DNA from 4 places in the Obesumbacterium proteus genome. Region 3 is predicted to be linked to each of the others. Evidence: predicted binding sites of a transcription regulator. Region 3 holds the regulator's gene; each other region holds the start of a gene.
The links. Region 3 encodes PurR, which represses purine synthesis genes. Its sites were predicted from a motif close to CANGCAAACGTTTGCNTG; they were not measured.
Positions count from the first base shown of each region.

Region 1: a site for PurR is predicted at 2,404-2,421, ahead of DSM2777_RS21750 (nucleoside-specific channel-forming protein Tsx). Genes of this name have one in related genera too.
Region 2: a site for PurR is predicted at 2,321-2,338, ahead of DSM2777_RS13660 (amino acid aminotransferase). Genes of this name have one in related genera too.
Region 4: a site for PurR is predicted at 1,194-1,211, ahead of DSM2777_RS02855 (nucleobase:cation symporter-2 family protein). Genes of this name have one in related genera too.

Region 1 is NZ_CP014608.1:4,649,304-4,653,068, reverse strand. It holds partial or broken gene DSM2777_RS21760 (alanine/glycine:cation symporter family protein) at 1-624, shown strand, start outside; gene trhA (PAQR family membrane homeostasis protein TrhA) at 1,261-1,911, opposite strand; gene DSM2777_RS21750 (nucleoside-specific channel-forming protein Tsx) at 2,584-3,468, shown strand; gene DSM2777_RS21745 (shikimate 5-dehydrogenase) at 3,670-3,765, shown strand, end outside.
Region 2 is NZ_CP014608.1:2,892,069-2,895,833, reverse strand. It holds gene asnS (asparagine--tRNA ligase) at 1-619, shown strand, start outside; gene ompC (porin OmpC) at 946-2,097, shown strand; gene DSM2777_RS13660 (amino acid aminotransferase) at 2,401-3,594, shown strand; gene DSM2777_RS13655 (MBL fold metallo-hydrolase) at 3,666-3,765, opposite strand, start outside.
Region 3 is NZ_CP014608.1:3,360,875-3,364,639, forward strand. It holds gene DSM2777_RS16015 (ABC transporter permease) at 1-1,258, opposite strand, end outside; gene purR (HTH-type transcriptional repressor PurR) at 1,262-2,287, opposite strand; gene cydH (cytochrome bd-I oxidase subunit CydH) at 2,642-2,731, shown strand; gene sodB (superoxide dismutase [Fe]) at 2,825-3,403, opposite strand; gene DSM2777_RS16030 (C40 family peptidase) at 3,754-3,765, opposite strand, start outside.
Region 4 is NZ_CP014608.1:586,962-590,726, forward strand. It holds gene DSM2777_RS02855 (nucleobase:cation symporter-2 family protein) at 1-1,142, opposite strand, end outside; gene gltS (sodium/glutamate symporter) at 1,376-2,590, shown strand; gene recG (ATP-dependent DNA helicase RecG) at 2,702-3,765, opposite strand, start outside.

The DNA of each region.
Region 1 (3,765 bases), 1.3 Mb from region 3:
GCAGGGATTGCGATTCAGCAGGCGATGCGTTTTGGTATTGCTCGCGGTCTGTTTTCCAACGAGGCAGGGATGGGTTCGACGCCGCATGCTCACGCGGTGGCTAAGGTTGAGCGTCCAGAACAACAGGGCTATATCGCGATGATGGGCGTGTTTGTGGTGTGCGTTATCGTCACGCTAACCGCATTGGCGATTATCACATCGGGTATGAGCATGTGGGAGCTCGGTGGTAAAACCCAGACCAACTTCCTTGGTGTATTCACCGGACAAGGCATTGCGGTGACTCAGCAAGCGTATACCTATGTTTATGGCTATTTTGGCAGCCTGTTTATTTCGGTTTCGCTGTTCTTCTTTGCTTTCTCAACGATTGTTGGCTGGTACTACTATGGTGAAATGAATATTCGTTATCTATTCAATTCCCAACGTGCGGTACGTGCCTATCAACTGGTGGTGATTGCCTTCATCTTTATTGCCTCGTTCTTCAAAGTCGAGCTGGTGTGGAATATGGCGGATATGTTCAACGGATTGATGGTATTGCCAAACCTCGTAGCGTTGATTTTGCTGTCGCCGATAGTGATTAAGATGAGTAAGTATGTGGGTGGGAAGGTAGCGGAGAATAAGGCTTAAATGTGGTGATGTTATGTCCGCCCCAAAATATCTAGTCTTACATCAGTATTGTGCAGAGGTTTGATGGTTTTTAGTATCGAGTAAGGTTTCGTACGCTTTTAGGCTATGAATTTCACCTCTGTACTGTGCCAGCGTCCGAGCAAGGCGGCTCAATCGCCGCCGCCTTGCATCCCGGCTTGGCACCGTTCTTCAGCCTGCTTCGCAGGTTCCCTCATTTCGTCATTTAGGCTTTAACGGAACGAGCGACAATCGGCATCCATGCCTCCGTCGCCCTTTTGCCGACGTCCGGTCGGCAAATCCTAGCCTACATTCCTCTATTCGGCTGAAGAACAACGTGCCGGAAAAGGTCAAACCCAAAAGACAAAAGCTCTATCTTTTTTTGAGTTTAAGTCGTGGCATTTAGAGCAGTGAAAACAGGATGTTTTCACGAGGGGAGGAGGCGCCAAGGATGGCGCATGCCGACCCGGCGCGGAGATGGCGTCTCGGATAAAAGCGCGAGGATTGAAGGGGCGCGCGCTGGCGCCCCTCATCGGTCGCCTTCGACTCTAGCAATATGTGATAGCTGTTATTGATAGGCGAACGAAACCTTTCACTAGGACCGCATAGATATAGGCGAACAAAACCCTCCCCTTCGATCTACACATACAAATAAATCGCAAAAAAATGACAGGCGCATCCGCCCAGCACAAACGCATGCCAGATCGCGTGGTTGTATGGAATTCGTTTACTGACGTAGAAAATAACCCCTAGCGTATAAACAATACCGCCTACGGCCAGTAGCGTTACGCCCCCCCATGCCAGCTTGGTTGCCAACTGATAGATAACAATTAATGACAGCCATCCCATCGTGAGGTAGGTGATAAGTGAAAGTACTTCAAAGCGATGGGCAAACGCGAGTTTGAACAAAATACCAAACAGCGCAATACCCCAGATAACCCCCATCAACCATTTGGCTAAGGTGGAATCTAATCCAACCAGTAGGAATGGGGTGTAGGTACCGGCGATCAATAAATAGATGGCGCAGTGGTCAAACACCTTCAGCCAACGTTTGATGTTCTGATGTGAAATGGCGTGATAGAGCGTGGATGCAAGAAACAGCAAAATCATGCTGCCGCCGTAAAGGCTATAGCTAGCGATTGCAGTGGCATCGGCACCGGTGCCAATGGCTTGAACCAACAATAGAACCAGGCCGACGATCCCCAGAATGAAACCAATTCCGTGGCTGATGCTGTTGGCAACTTCCTCTGCCAGTGAATATCCCTGCTGAACAATGTTTGCCTTTGCCATAGTGCGGCACTACCTCTGTTGAACAATGGAAATCATGCTGTTGCTTAAAACTAGAGCTAGGTTAGCTGAGAATTATTCCAGTGTACACGTGTAAGCCCAAATATATTTGCGCTAATTACGATGCGAATGACTTTATTTTTGTTTATCAGATAATTATATGGCTTTAGAGCGAATGGATTGGCTTTTGGAATACTTTAGGAAAAATAGGTCATCAAAGCGCTTGTCATGATTTTCACAAAATAGCGATTGATTTATTAGCATTCAAACATTTATTGGCCTGCGACATTGTAACAACGGCAAAGTTTCGTCAATTTTTTCCTTTTGTAAGTTGCGCAACTTTTCATCCAGACACAAAAAAACGAGGCCGTTTATCGGCGAATGCCTTATGGAATAAGCCTTTCAGGGCAATTTCTATATCAATAGTCGGGTTTTAAATTTGATTATTGCAGCAAAGATTGTAGAATCCCTCCGAATTTTTTCATCGCAAACGTGAACGCAATCGATTACGTATTTAAGAATGTATTCAGAGATCACAGATTTTTGTGAGCAATAATTTCTATAATACGCACGGCCAGAAAGGTGGGTTGTTGATCAATTGATGGCTATTTGTGGTGATGTTTACATGGGTCTTTTCCCTGGCAGGGAATTTTGCTTAAGGTAAGTAGCAATATTATGAAAAAAATAATTTTAGCTGCAGGCACCGTGCTTGCACTTTCAAGCAGCGTTACCGCTGTAGCAGCAGACAACAACAGCGAATATCTTTCTGACTGGTGGCATCAAAGCGTTAACGTGGTGGGCAGCGCCCATACGCGCTTTGGACCACAGCTGAGAGACGATACTTACCTTGAGTACGAAGCTTTTGCTAAGAAAGATTGGTTCGACTTCTACGGCTACGTGGATGCGCCAATGTTCTTCGGCGGTGACAGCACCTCTCGCGGTATCTGGAACCACGGTTCCCCGCTGTTCATGGAAATTGAACCGCGCTTCTCTATTGATAAGCTGACCGGCACCGATCTGAGCTTCGGTCCGTTCAAAGAATGGTACTTCGCGAATAACTATATCTACGATATGGGTCGTAACAGCGATAACCGTCAGAGCACTTGGTACATGGGTCTGGGTACCGACATTGATACCGGCTTGCCAATGAGCCTGTCGATGAACGTGTATGCCAAATACCAGTGGCAGAACTACAATGCGGCCAACGAAAACGAATGGGACGGCTACCGTTTCAAAGTTAAATACTTCGTGCCAATCACCGAAGTATTGGGTGGCAAGCTGAGCTACATCGGCTTCACCAACTTCGATTGGGGTTCTGACTTAGGTAAAGACTCTGGCCACAGCGAACTGAATGGTCAGCGTATTCGTAGCAGCAACTCCATCGCATCTAGCCACATTTTGGCACTGAACTACGATCACTGGCACTACTCCTTCGTTGCACGTTATTTCCATAACGGTGGACAATGGCAGGATGGTACTGAGCTGAACTTCGGCAAAGGTAACTTTGACGTGAAATCTACCGGCTGGGGTTACTACCTGGTTGCGGGTTACAACTTCTAAGTTTCACCAAGTTGATGCCTATACAAAAGGAGCCTAATGGCTCCTTTTTTGCATTTTGGCTCAGCCAGAGCGTGGGTTAAAAGAGGAACTGTTAACAACAAACTCAGCCATTTTCACCCTGTTTGTTTTAGTCCATGATAGTGGCAAAGGCAGGTGTCACTCTGCGGCTTTTCTGGATTCATTTTTTGGCGAAGAGGTTCTATGACTAAACATCTCAATAAAGATACTCAGGTATGCATGTCGCTGGCGGCGCGCCCGAGCAACTTCGGCACACGTTTTCATAATTATCTTTATGAT
Region 2 (3,765 bases), 470 kb from region 3:
TATCGCAGGCGTTGCCGAAGGCATGTTGAAATACGTCTTCCAAGCCGTTCTTGATGAACGTGCCGATGATATGGAGTTCTTCGCTCAGCGCGTAGATAAAGACGCCATCGATCGCCTGAAGCGTTTTGTTACCTCCGACTTTGCACAGGTGGATTACACCGACGCGGTGGATATTCTGCTTAAGTGCGGCAAGACCTTCGAAAACCCAGTCTACTGGGGCGTCGACCTGTCTTCTGAGCATGAACGTTATTTGGCTGAACAGCACTTTAAAGCACCGGTGGTAGTGAAAAACTATCCAAAAGACATTAAAGCGTTCTACATGCGTATGAACGAAGATGGCAAAACCGTTGCTGCAATGGATGTGTTGGCGCCAGGTATTGGCGAAATCATCGGTGGTTCTCAGCGTGAAGAGCGTTTAGACGTTCTGGATGCACGTTTAGAAGAAATGGGCCTGAACAAAGAAGACTATTGGTGGTATCGCGATCTTCGTCGTTACGGCACCGTGCCTCACTCTGGTTTTGGCCTTGGATTTGAACGTTTAATCGCCTATGTAACCGGCGTACAAAACGTTCGTGACGTGATCCCGTTCCCACGCACCCCAAGAAACGCAACCTTCTAATTAAGTAATAAAACAACATCTCAACGTTTTGTTCACAAAAAAGGGGCCGGCAATGCTGGCCCCTCTCTTTTTTAAACTTAGACCCCTGTCACAAAGTTCCCAAAATTTTACATTTTGAAACACATTATTGCGTTCTGTTACTCGAATTATAGTTTTGTATCATTTTCGATGTAGATTATCGCTCTAGTGAATGGAACACTGCGATGCAGACACAGGAAGACACCATACTTTCTCTTTTAGTTCCGTAAGTGATGAAATAGTTCCGCGCAGAATTAAATTAGGCAGTGGCAGGTGTCAAAAAAAAATAACTCCTTTAGAGGGTAACAATGATGAAACGCAATATTCTTGCAGTAGTGATCCCAGCGCTGTTAGCAGCCGGTGCAGCAAACGCAGCTGAAATCTATAACAAAGACGGTAACAAGCTGGATCTGTACGGTAAAGTTGACGGTCTGCACTACTTCTCTGATGATAAATCTGCAGACGGCGACCAGTCTTACGCTCGTTTCGGCTTCAAAGGCGAAACTCAGATCTCTGACCAACTGGCTGGTTACGGTCAGTGGGAATACAACATCAAAGTAAACAACACCGAAGGCAACGGTTCTTCTAAAAACGCAACCCGTCTGGGCTTTGCTGGTCTGAAATTCGGTGATGCAGGTTCTATCGACTACGGTCGTAACTACGGCGTACTGTACGACGTTGAAGCATGGACCGATATGCTGCCAGAATTCGGTGGTGATACTTACACCATCACTGACAACTACATGACTGGCCGTGCTAACGGTGTTGCTACCTACCGTAACAACAACTTCTTCGGTCTGGTTGATGGCTGGAACTTCGCTGTTCAGTATCAGGGTAAAAACGACGGTAATAACTTCAACGAAGCAACTGGCGAGTGGGACGGTAGCAAACTGTCTAACAACTCTCGTGCATTCCAGAGCCAGAATGGCGACGGTTGGGGTCTGTCAACGACTTATGACTTCGGCATGGGTATCAGCGCTGGTGCAGCATACGCATCTTCTGACCGTACCAACGAGCAAGTTACTCGTGGTCGCGTAGCTAACGGTAACGTTGCTGGTGGCGATAAAGCTGACGCATGGACCGCTGGTCTGAAATACGACGCTAACAACGTATACCTGGCAGCTATGTATGCAGAAACTCGCAACATGACTCCATACGGTGATGACGGTATTGCAAACAAAACTCAGAACTTCGAAGTTGTTGCACAGTACCAGTTCGACTTCGGTCTGCGTCCATCCGTATCTTACCTGCAGTCAAAAGGTAAAGACCTGAACACCAATCTGTCTGGTGACAAAGATCTGGTTAAATATGTTGATGTCGGCGCGACTTACTACTTCAACAAAAACATGTCTACCTATGTTGATTACAAAATCAACCTGCTGGATGACAACGAATTCACCAAAGCTAACGGCATCGGCACTGACGATATCGTAGCAGTTGGTCTGGTATACCAGTTCTAATCTGACGGCAACCTTGCGGTTGTAGCAGAATAGGATCAAAGGCAGAGCTTCGGCTCTGCTTTTTGTTGTCTAGGATTTAGTGCCACGTATCGCTGATGATTTATCCCCTTCTTTTAGTCCGTGTTCTATCGCCCTATTTCCTACCTGATTTTCTTGTTTTCTTCTTATTTTTGGTGCTTTTATCGGCATTGAAGCATTCAGGTAACAACTTTGTATTCTTTTTGTGGCAAACGGTTGGCAAGCTCGCGGCGTAGCGGTAACCTGATGGTTCTCTGGCTCAATCCCACACATGGAAGCTCTTACATGTTTGAAAATATCCCAGCCGCACCAGCGGATCCGATTTTAGGTCTTGCCGATTTATTCCGTGCCGATGCCCGTACCAACAAAATCAACTTAGGTATTGGCGTCTATAAAGATGAAACAGGTAAAACACCGGTTCTGACCAGCGTTAAAAAAGCTGAGCAGTATCTGCTGGAAAACGAAACCACGAAAAACTATCTGAGCATCGATGGTATTCCTGCTTTCGCGACCTGCACGCTGGAATTACTGTTTGGTAAAGAAAGCCCAATCATTCAGGACAAACGGGCTCATGCAGCTCAAACCCCAGGTGGGACTGGTGCTCTGCGTGTGGCCGCTGATTTTATTGCCAATAAAACCCCAGCAAAGCGCGTATGGGTGAGCAACCCTAGCTGGCCTAACCATAAAAGCGTATTTAACGCCGCAGGGCTGGAAGTACGCGAATATGATTACTACGACGCGGCAAATCATCAGTTAGACTTTGCAGCCCTCCAGAGCAGCTTAGAGCAAGCAGAAGCCGGTGATGTGGTTCTATTCCACGGTTGCTGCCATAATCCAACCGGTATTGACCCTACGCCAGAACAATGGGAAGCACTGGCTGAAATGTCTGTTGCTAAAGGCTGGTTGCCGCTGTTTGACTTCGCTTACCAAGGTTTTGCCAACGGTTTAGAAGAAGATGCTCAAGGCCTGCGTATTTTTGCGGCTAAGCATGATGAATTGCTGGTTGCGAGTTCATATTCCAAAAACTTCGGTCTTTACAACGAACGCGTTGGTGCTTGCACATTAGTTGCCGCTGACAGTGAAACCGCCGATAAAGCATTCAGCCAGATTAAAGCGACTATCCGCGCTAACTACTCCAACCCACCAGCGCACGGTGGTTCTGTGGTAGCTACTATTCTGGGTAATGAAGCCCTGCGTACTATTTGGGAACAAGAACTCACTGATATGCGTCAACGCATTCAACGTATGCGTCAGTTGTTCGTTAACACACTGCAGGAAAAAGGCGCTGAGCAAGACTTCAGCTTCATCATCAAGCAGAACGGCATGTTCTCATTCAGTGGGCTCACTAAAGATCAGGTGATCCGCCTGCGCGATGAATTCGGCGTTTATGCCGTGAATTCTGGCCGCGTCAACGTAGCCGGAATGACGCCTGACAATATGGCACCGCTGTGTGAAGCCATCGTCGCCGTATTGAAATAGCACGCATATTGAAACGATAAAAGGAGCCGAAAGGCTCCTTTTTTATACTGTAAATAGCATTCTCAACAACGTTACCAAACCGCAGGCTCATCGCGAACAAATGGGTTAGTCTGGCGCTCCTGACCAAAGGTCGACATTGGGCCGTGACCTGGAATAAACGCAACATCATTG
Region 3 (3,765 bases):
AGATCACGCTGGGCAGCAGACCAATCACATCCAACCAAGCGGCCATGTGCTGCAAGCCGAAAATCAGGCTGATTTGTGGAATCAACAGAGGGGCGAGCAGAAGCCATAAATTTGTATTTCTACGCGTATAAAACTGCCATTCTAAAAACCCAACGCACAGCACTAAGCTCAATAGGTTTGCCATACAGGCAATCAGCAGACTATTTATAATCGGCGCACTAAGCTGATGAATGCTGGTAAGCCAATAATCATAGGTCCACTGTAGCGGAAAAGAAGATGAGAAAGGCCAACGCCACGCAACCGACCAAACGAAGAGTACCGTATACGCGCCTAGCGTTAATAGAATGCCAATCACCCAGAGCGGGGTAAGGGGTATACGCCACGTATTACGTCTTCGTCCATAAGCGTTGCGGCAATATTTCAGCCAGATTTTTTCAACACAACGCCATGCAACAAAGCAAACTAACGTGATAACAATAAGCAGCAGCGTGCCAGCGGCAGCGAGAGATTGATGCCGCATGGATGGTTCACTGATCCATTGCCAAACTAACAACGCCAAGGTGGTTGGCTGCTGGGGTCCCAATAGAATGGCAATATCCACGGCGGATAGGCCAAAGGCAAGTACGCAAAACAGCGGTAGACGCAGAGCCACCAGTATTTGCGGGACTAACAGCGACCACCAGACTTTCTCACTGTGGTAACCCAATGCGTTACCCGCCTGTATTTGGCGGACGACATCGATTCGGCCCGCGATATTAAACGCCATCAAAAATAAAAAAGGCGTCTCTTTGATCACCAGTAAAAGAATTAAGGACAGGGCATAAGGGTCATTGACGATCGTCCAATCTGGCGGGCGCACAAAACTCGTCAGTGCTGGGGATATAATCCTGAGCAGCCAGCCTGAAGGGGATAACAGCAGTATGAGGCCGGTTGCCAGCGCAATATGCGGCATGGCCAAAATCGCGCTTGAAATAGCCCGAGCAGTGCCGCTGGCGCGCTGTATAACCTGTCCGCAAAGCGCTAATGCCAACCAAAGTGATATTAACGTTGCGGCAATTGCGCTCCATAAGCTTAGGCCAACCGAGCGCACTAACCCCGGCCATTGGAATAAAAGCGCCCACGGCTGGGTGAATGTATTGAGCGTGGAAATGTCAGACAGTGGCTGAGTCAGCGCCAAGAGCGCCGCCAATATTGGCAACGCTCCTGCTAAGAACAGCACAACGGGGAACAGCGCTAAAAGATAAGGGCTGTTCTTCATCACTTAGCGGCGATAATCCAGATATGGGCCATCGGCAACGGAGCGACGTTCCACGAGTTTTGGATGCACTTCAATCGTTTGGGAATCTTCACGCTTGCTCACGATACGGTCTAGGAGCATGTCAAAGGCCATTGAGCCCAAACGCTCTTTCGGCTGGTGGATGGTGGTCAACGCTGGCGAGAAGTAGCGAGCGTTGCGCACGTTATCATAACCGATCACCGATATATCCTGCGGTACGCGCAAGCCCATCTCATCGGCGGCGCAAATTGCGCCCATCGCCATGATGTCGCCGCCCACAAACACTGCGGTTGGGCGATTTTTTTGCGACAGGATCTGATGCATCGCTTTGTAACCGGATTCTGGTTCGAAATCGCCTTCTACCATCCACTCATCGCGGGCAGGAATATTGGCTTCTTGCAGGGCTTTCAGGAAGCCACGTAGGCGACCGCCGCCGGTGTTACGAGAAAGCTGACCGGTAATCGCGCCAATATCACGATGTCCACGTTCAATTAAATAGCGACCAGCTAAATAGCCACCTTCGAACGCATTATCCTGAATGGCATCCGTAAAATCACTGCGTTGCGTTCCCCAGTCCATCACTACCATTGGAATATTGCGGTAGTCCTCAAGGGTTTGCAGCAGGTTCTCTGGGTATTCAGAACACATCACTAACAATCCATCGACGCGTTTTTGCGCCAGCATCGCTAAATAAGCTTTTTGCTTTTCAGGATTATTGTGAGAGTTACATAGAATGAGCGTATAGCCTTGGCTGTAACAGGCGTTTTCAACGGCCTCAATCACCTCAGCAAAATAGGGCGCCTCGCTGGACGTCGCCAGCAAGCCGATCGATTTGGTGTGGTTAACTTTCAGGCTACGGGCGACGGCGCTGGGGGAGTAGTGCAATTCTTTAATCGCTTCCCAAACAGCGGTCTTGGTCTCTTCTGCGACAAAACGCGTCTTATTAATAACGTGAGACACTGTCGTGGTTGAAACGCCCGCGCGTTTTGCCACATCTTTAATCGTTGCCATGAAACAGATGACTCCTAAGCTAATGTAACTATGACATAGCTATTGTGTTAATCGTTTGCTTACGTACATCAAAATACACTGATTACAATCGCATCAAAGAGAGGAATATGCGGATATATCAAGCGCCAGCCTATTCTTTTACGTTATGAAAGCTGATACGTAGCAGTAAACCGTAAATTTTGGCCTATAAAATGCAAAAGGGGAAGTCAAAATTGTGTGTTAACAGAAAGAATAATCGAAAGTTTTACTGCGTGCGATCCCATTTAAGGTATGTGAAAATGATTTCACACACTTTCTGCAAGTGTTTATGTATAATCAAAATTGATCTGATAACGAAATGCGGGAGAAGAAGAAATGGAAACCGATCTGAAATATTCTCTAATGACAACGGTCGCAGCACTGGCTGTGATTGTTATCTTTAGTTTTGTTGCTGCGCTACATTGATTTATCGCTAAGTTTTCTATCGATAGCCGTTAACATGGCTAAAACAAAAGGCGGTCAATTGACCGCCTTTTTCATGTACGTCACTCAGCAAACTTATGCCAGGTTTTTCGCCACGAATTCCCAGTTTACCAGAGCCCAGAAGTTCTCCAGATACTTAGGACGCGCATTGCGATAGTCGATGTAGTAGGCGTGTTCCCAAACGTCCACGGTCAGCAGTGGTTTGTCACCGTTGGTCAGTGGAGTTGCAGCGTTTGAGGTGTTTACAATCGCCAAAGAACCGTCTGCTTTTTTAACCAGCCAAGTCCAACCAGAACCGAAGTTACCGATGGCAGATTTAGTCAGTTCTTCTTTGAAAGCATCAAATGAACCAAACGCTTTGTTAATGGCTTCAGCCACGGCGCCAGTTGGTGCGTTGCCACCTTTTGGTGACAGGCAATGCCAGTAGAAGGTGTGGTTCCAAACCTGAGCGGCGTTGTTGAAGATACCGCCAGTAGAGGTCTTGATGATCTCTTCCAGTGATTTACCTTCGAATTCAGTGCCTTTTATCAGGTTGTTCAGGTTTACCACATAGGTATTGTGGTGCTTACCGTAATGGTATTCCAAGGTTTCTGCGGAGATGTGCGGTTCCAGTGCGTTTTTTTCGTATGGTAATGCAGGTAATTCAAAAGACATTGCTCTCTCCTATTATTGCTCTATTTTGCAATGAAACAGTTACACGTAAGTGTTTTATGTTTCATGCATCACACCAACGTTAATGTCAGTGAGCGGGTTTTTAAATTTGAAACGATCTTGTTGATCTCTTGTTATGGGGATCGATTTTAGCAAGTTTTGAATCTAATAACAGGCAAAATTTTTGTTTTTGGTTATCAATTGGCGATTTGTGCACCATTCGTTCAAAACGGTGACAGAAGGAAAATAAGGGGAGGGGATAATACCAAGATGGAGTAGATCTAAATGATAGGGATTATCACAAAATGCAATTAATCCCTATCATGAATCGGTTTAATCGTGACCTTCTGTTATTAACGAATCGT
Region 4 (3,765 bases), 2.2 Mb from region 3:
TGCTGTACAAAACCCGCCACCGCAGGGAACAGGCCTAACACAATCAGCATGAGGGCGACCACAAAGCCCACATAGCGGCTTGCAACACCGGTTAACTGGATAACGCCGTTATTCTGGCCAAAGCAGGAGTTAGGGAAGGTATTAAACACCGCCGACAGCATCGAGTTAAGTCCGTTGGCGAGAACGCCGCCTTTCAGTCGCTTCATGTAGAGCGGGCCAGAAACGGGCTGCTCGGATACGTCTGAGGTCGCCGTAATATCGCCGATAGTCTCTAAAGACGTCACCATAAAGACCAGCATCAGCGGGATCAGCAGGTTCCAGTCAATGCCCAAACCATAATAGAGCGGCGTTGGCACCATTAGCAGCGAGGTGGTTTTCTCCATATTGCTGGTGTCTGGCAGCATACCCATCGCCCATGCCAGCGCGTAACCAACGGCCATGGCGATCACCAACGAAGAAACGCGCAAATACGGATTACGCTGACGGTTAAGCAAAATGATGACTACCAGAACGGAACCGGCCAGCATTAAATTACCCGGTGCGCCAAAGGTATGATCGTTCATGGCGCTGTAGCCACCGCCGATAGAAACCAAGCCGACTTGAATCAGCGATAGACCGATGATCATGACCACCACGCCAGAGACCAATGGCGTAATAATTCGGCGTGCTAGGTGCAAGAAACGCGACAGGATAATCTCGGTGCAGGAAGCCAGCATTAGCGTTCCAAACAGCGTCGCCATCATCGTTGGAATATCGGCACCGCCGTTTTTCAACGCCATTCCGCCCATAATCAGAGGGCTAACAAAGTTAAAGCTCGTTCCCTGAATCGACAGCAAACCCGAGCCAACAGGGCCCCAGGTTTTAATCTGCAAGATAGACGCTAGCCCTGAGGCAAATAGCGACATGCTGATAATGTGTTGCGTGTCCTGTGCCGGAAGACCTAACGCCTTGCAAATCAGTAGCGCGGGCGTAATCACCGCCACGAACATGGCGAGCAAATGTTGGCAGGCAGCGAAAAGGGTTTGCGGGAGAGGTGGACGGTCTTCGAGACGATATATCAGCTCACTTTTGGTCGGCGCGGTCGCACTAGGCTTCGCGGTTGAAGAGTGAACTTGGTCGAACTCAGTGGATGGCGTGGTCATAATCCATATTCCAGAAGCAACAATGCACGCATTTTAATGATAGTCGTCACAAAAGCAATCGGTTGCGCATAAATTTACCTAAAAAGGATGAGACTTTGGGATCGCATTTTTTGCTAAAGAAACTTGCCCAAGAGTTAGGTTTTGCTTTCTAATTAAGCGTTTATCATTTTTAGATAACAGAGAGAAAATTATAATTATTTGAAATAAATACAATTATTACATGGAGTAATAAGATGATTCATCTGGACGTATACGGTACGCTAGTCGCGGCGACCTTGGTGCTTCTGCTCGGGCGCCAAATGGTACAAAAAATCCCTTTCCTCACGAAATACACTATTCCTGAACCCGTTGCTGGCGGTTTGCTGGTGGCGCTCGGTTTCCTGTTGCTTAAGCAAACCACTGGCTTTGAGGTCAGTTTTGATATGTCCCTCAAAGATCCGCTGATGCTCGCCTTTTTTGCCACCATCGGCCTTAACGCAAACTTAGCGAGTTTAAAAAAAGGCGGTAAAGCGTTAAGCATTTTTGTTTTTGTGGTTGTGGGATTACTGCTGGTACAAAACGCCATTGGTATTGGGATGGCGAAAATGCTGGGGCTTGATCCTCTGATGGGGCTATTAGCGGGCTCCATTACGTTGTCTGGTGGACACGGTACGGGCGCGGCGTGGAGTAAAGTTTTCAGCGAACGCTACGGATTTGAAAATGCCACCGAAGTGGCCATGGCATGTGCCACTTTTGGCTTGGTGCTCGGTGGGTTGATTGGCGGGCCAGTGGCTCGTTACTTGGTGAAGCATTCGTCTACGCCCAACGGAACGCCGGACGACACTGAAGTCCCCACCGCGTTTGAAAAACCCTATAGCGGCCGAATGATCACGTCGCTGGTGTTAATTGAAACGCTGGCTTTGATTGCGATCTGTTTAACCGTAGGTCATGTCATCGCTGATTTCCTACGCGGGACAACATTCGAGCTGCCAACGTTTGTCTGCGTGTTGTTCGTGGGGGTTGTACTGAGCAATACGATGCATGCGGTCGGTTTCTATCGGGTGTTTGAGCGTGCGGTATCGGTTCTCGGGAACGTGAGTTTGTCGCTGTTCTTGGCGATGGCGTTGATGAGCCTGAAACTGTGGGAGCTTGCTTCTCTGGCGTTGCCTATGTTGGCCATTTTGCTGGTTCAAACCTTGGTGATGGCGCTGTACGCTATTTTTGTTACCTACCGAATTATGGGCAAAAACTACGATGCAGCGGTGCTCGCCGCAGGCCATTGTGGTTTTGGCTTAGGCGCAACGCCAACGGCGATTGCTAACATGCAGGCCATTACCGATCGTTTTGGTCCGTCGCATTTGGCTTTCCTCGTAGTACCTATGGTCGGTGCGTTCTTTATCGATATCGTTAATGCGATTGTGATCAAGCTATACCTGATGCTGCCGGTATTTCCTGCGGTGATGGGGTAGTTTTCGGTTATCGCGATCTGATCCCAACCCAACCCTCCCCTTCGCAGGGGAGGGAACCGTTTGGTGACTCTCCGTGAGAATGGGGAGGCTGGGAGGGGGCTTTACTCGAGATTATGCGTTGGTATATCGGCTGCGCTCAGGCAACCAGCGCTCGATAAGTGCCTGCGCATGTTCTGGGTAGTTTTGATGAATATGGCGTGCGATGCGCTGAACTTCAGGGATAAGCGCCTGATCGCGTAGTAGGTCGGCCACCTTGAATTCTGCGCTGCCGGTCTGCTTTGTCCCTAATAACTCACCGGGGCCTCGGATTTCTAAGTCTCGTTGAGCAATCACGAAGCCATCATTGCTATCACGTAATACCTGTAGCCGTTTTTGTGCGGTTTGGCTCAGCGGTGTTTTATAGAGCAGAACACAGTGCGACGCTACGGCACCGCGCCCGACGCGGCCACGCAGCTGATGTAACTGTGCCAAACCCAATCGCTCAGGGTTTTCAATGATCATCAGGCTGGCGTTAGGCACGTCAACGCCAACTTCGATTACGGTAGTGGCGACCAGCAACTGAGTTTCACCTGCCTTAAATGCCCGCATCACTTCCTGTTTTTCCGCCGCTTTCATACGCCCATGTACTAACGCGACCTTAATTTCAGGTAGAAGTAGCTTGAGCTCTTCTGCGGTAGCCTCGGCGGCCTGAGCCTCCAGCATCTCTGATTCTTCAATCAGCGTGCAGACCCAATAAGCCTGTCGGCCCTCTTTTAAACAGGCATTTTTAACGCGCTCAATGACATCGGCGCGGCGTGAGTCTGGAATGGCAACGGTAGTCACCGGCGTTCTTCCAGGCGGAAGCTCATCAATAACCGACGTATCGAGATCGGCATAGGCGGTCATCGCCAGCGTGCGCGGAATAGGGGTCGCAGTCATAATTAACTGATGAGGATGAAAACCTTGTTCTTCGCCTTTTTCCCATAGGGCAAGACGTTGATGCACACCAAATCGATGTTGTTCATCAATGATAACCAGCGCCAAACCAGAGAATTGCACCTGATCTTGGAAAATAGCGTGTGTGCCCACGATCATATCGACTTCGCCACTGGCAATAGCTTCCATCTGTGTCTGACGCGCTTTGCCCTTCTGTTTGCCAGCCAGCCAGCCCACTTTCAATCCTAGCGGTTCAAACC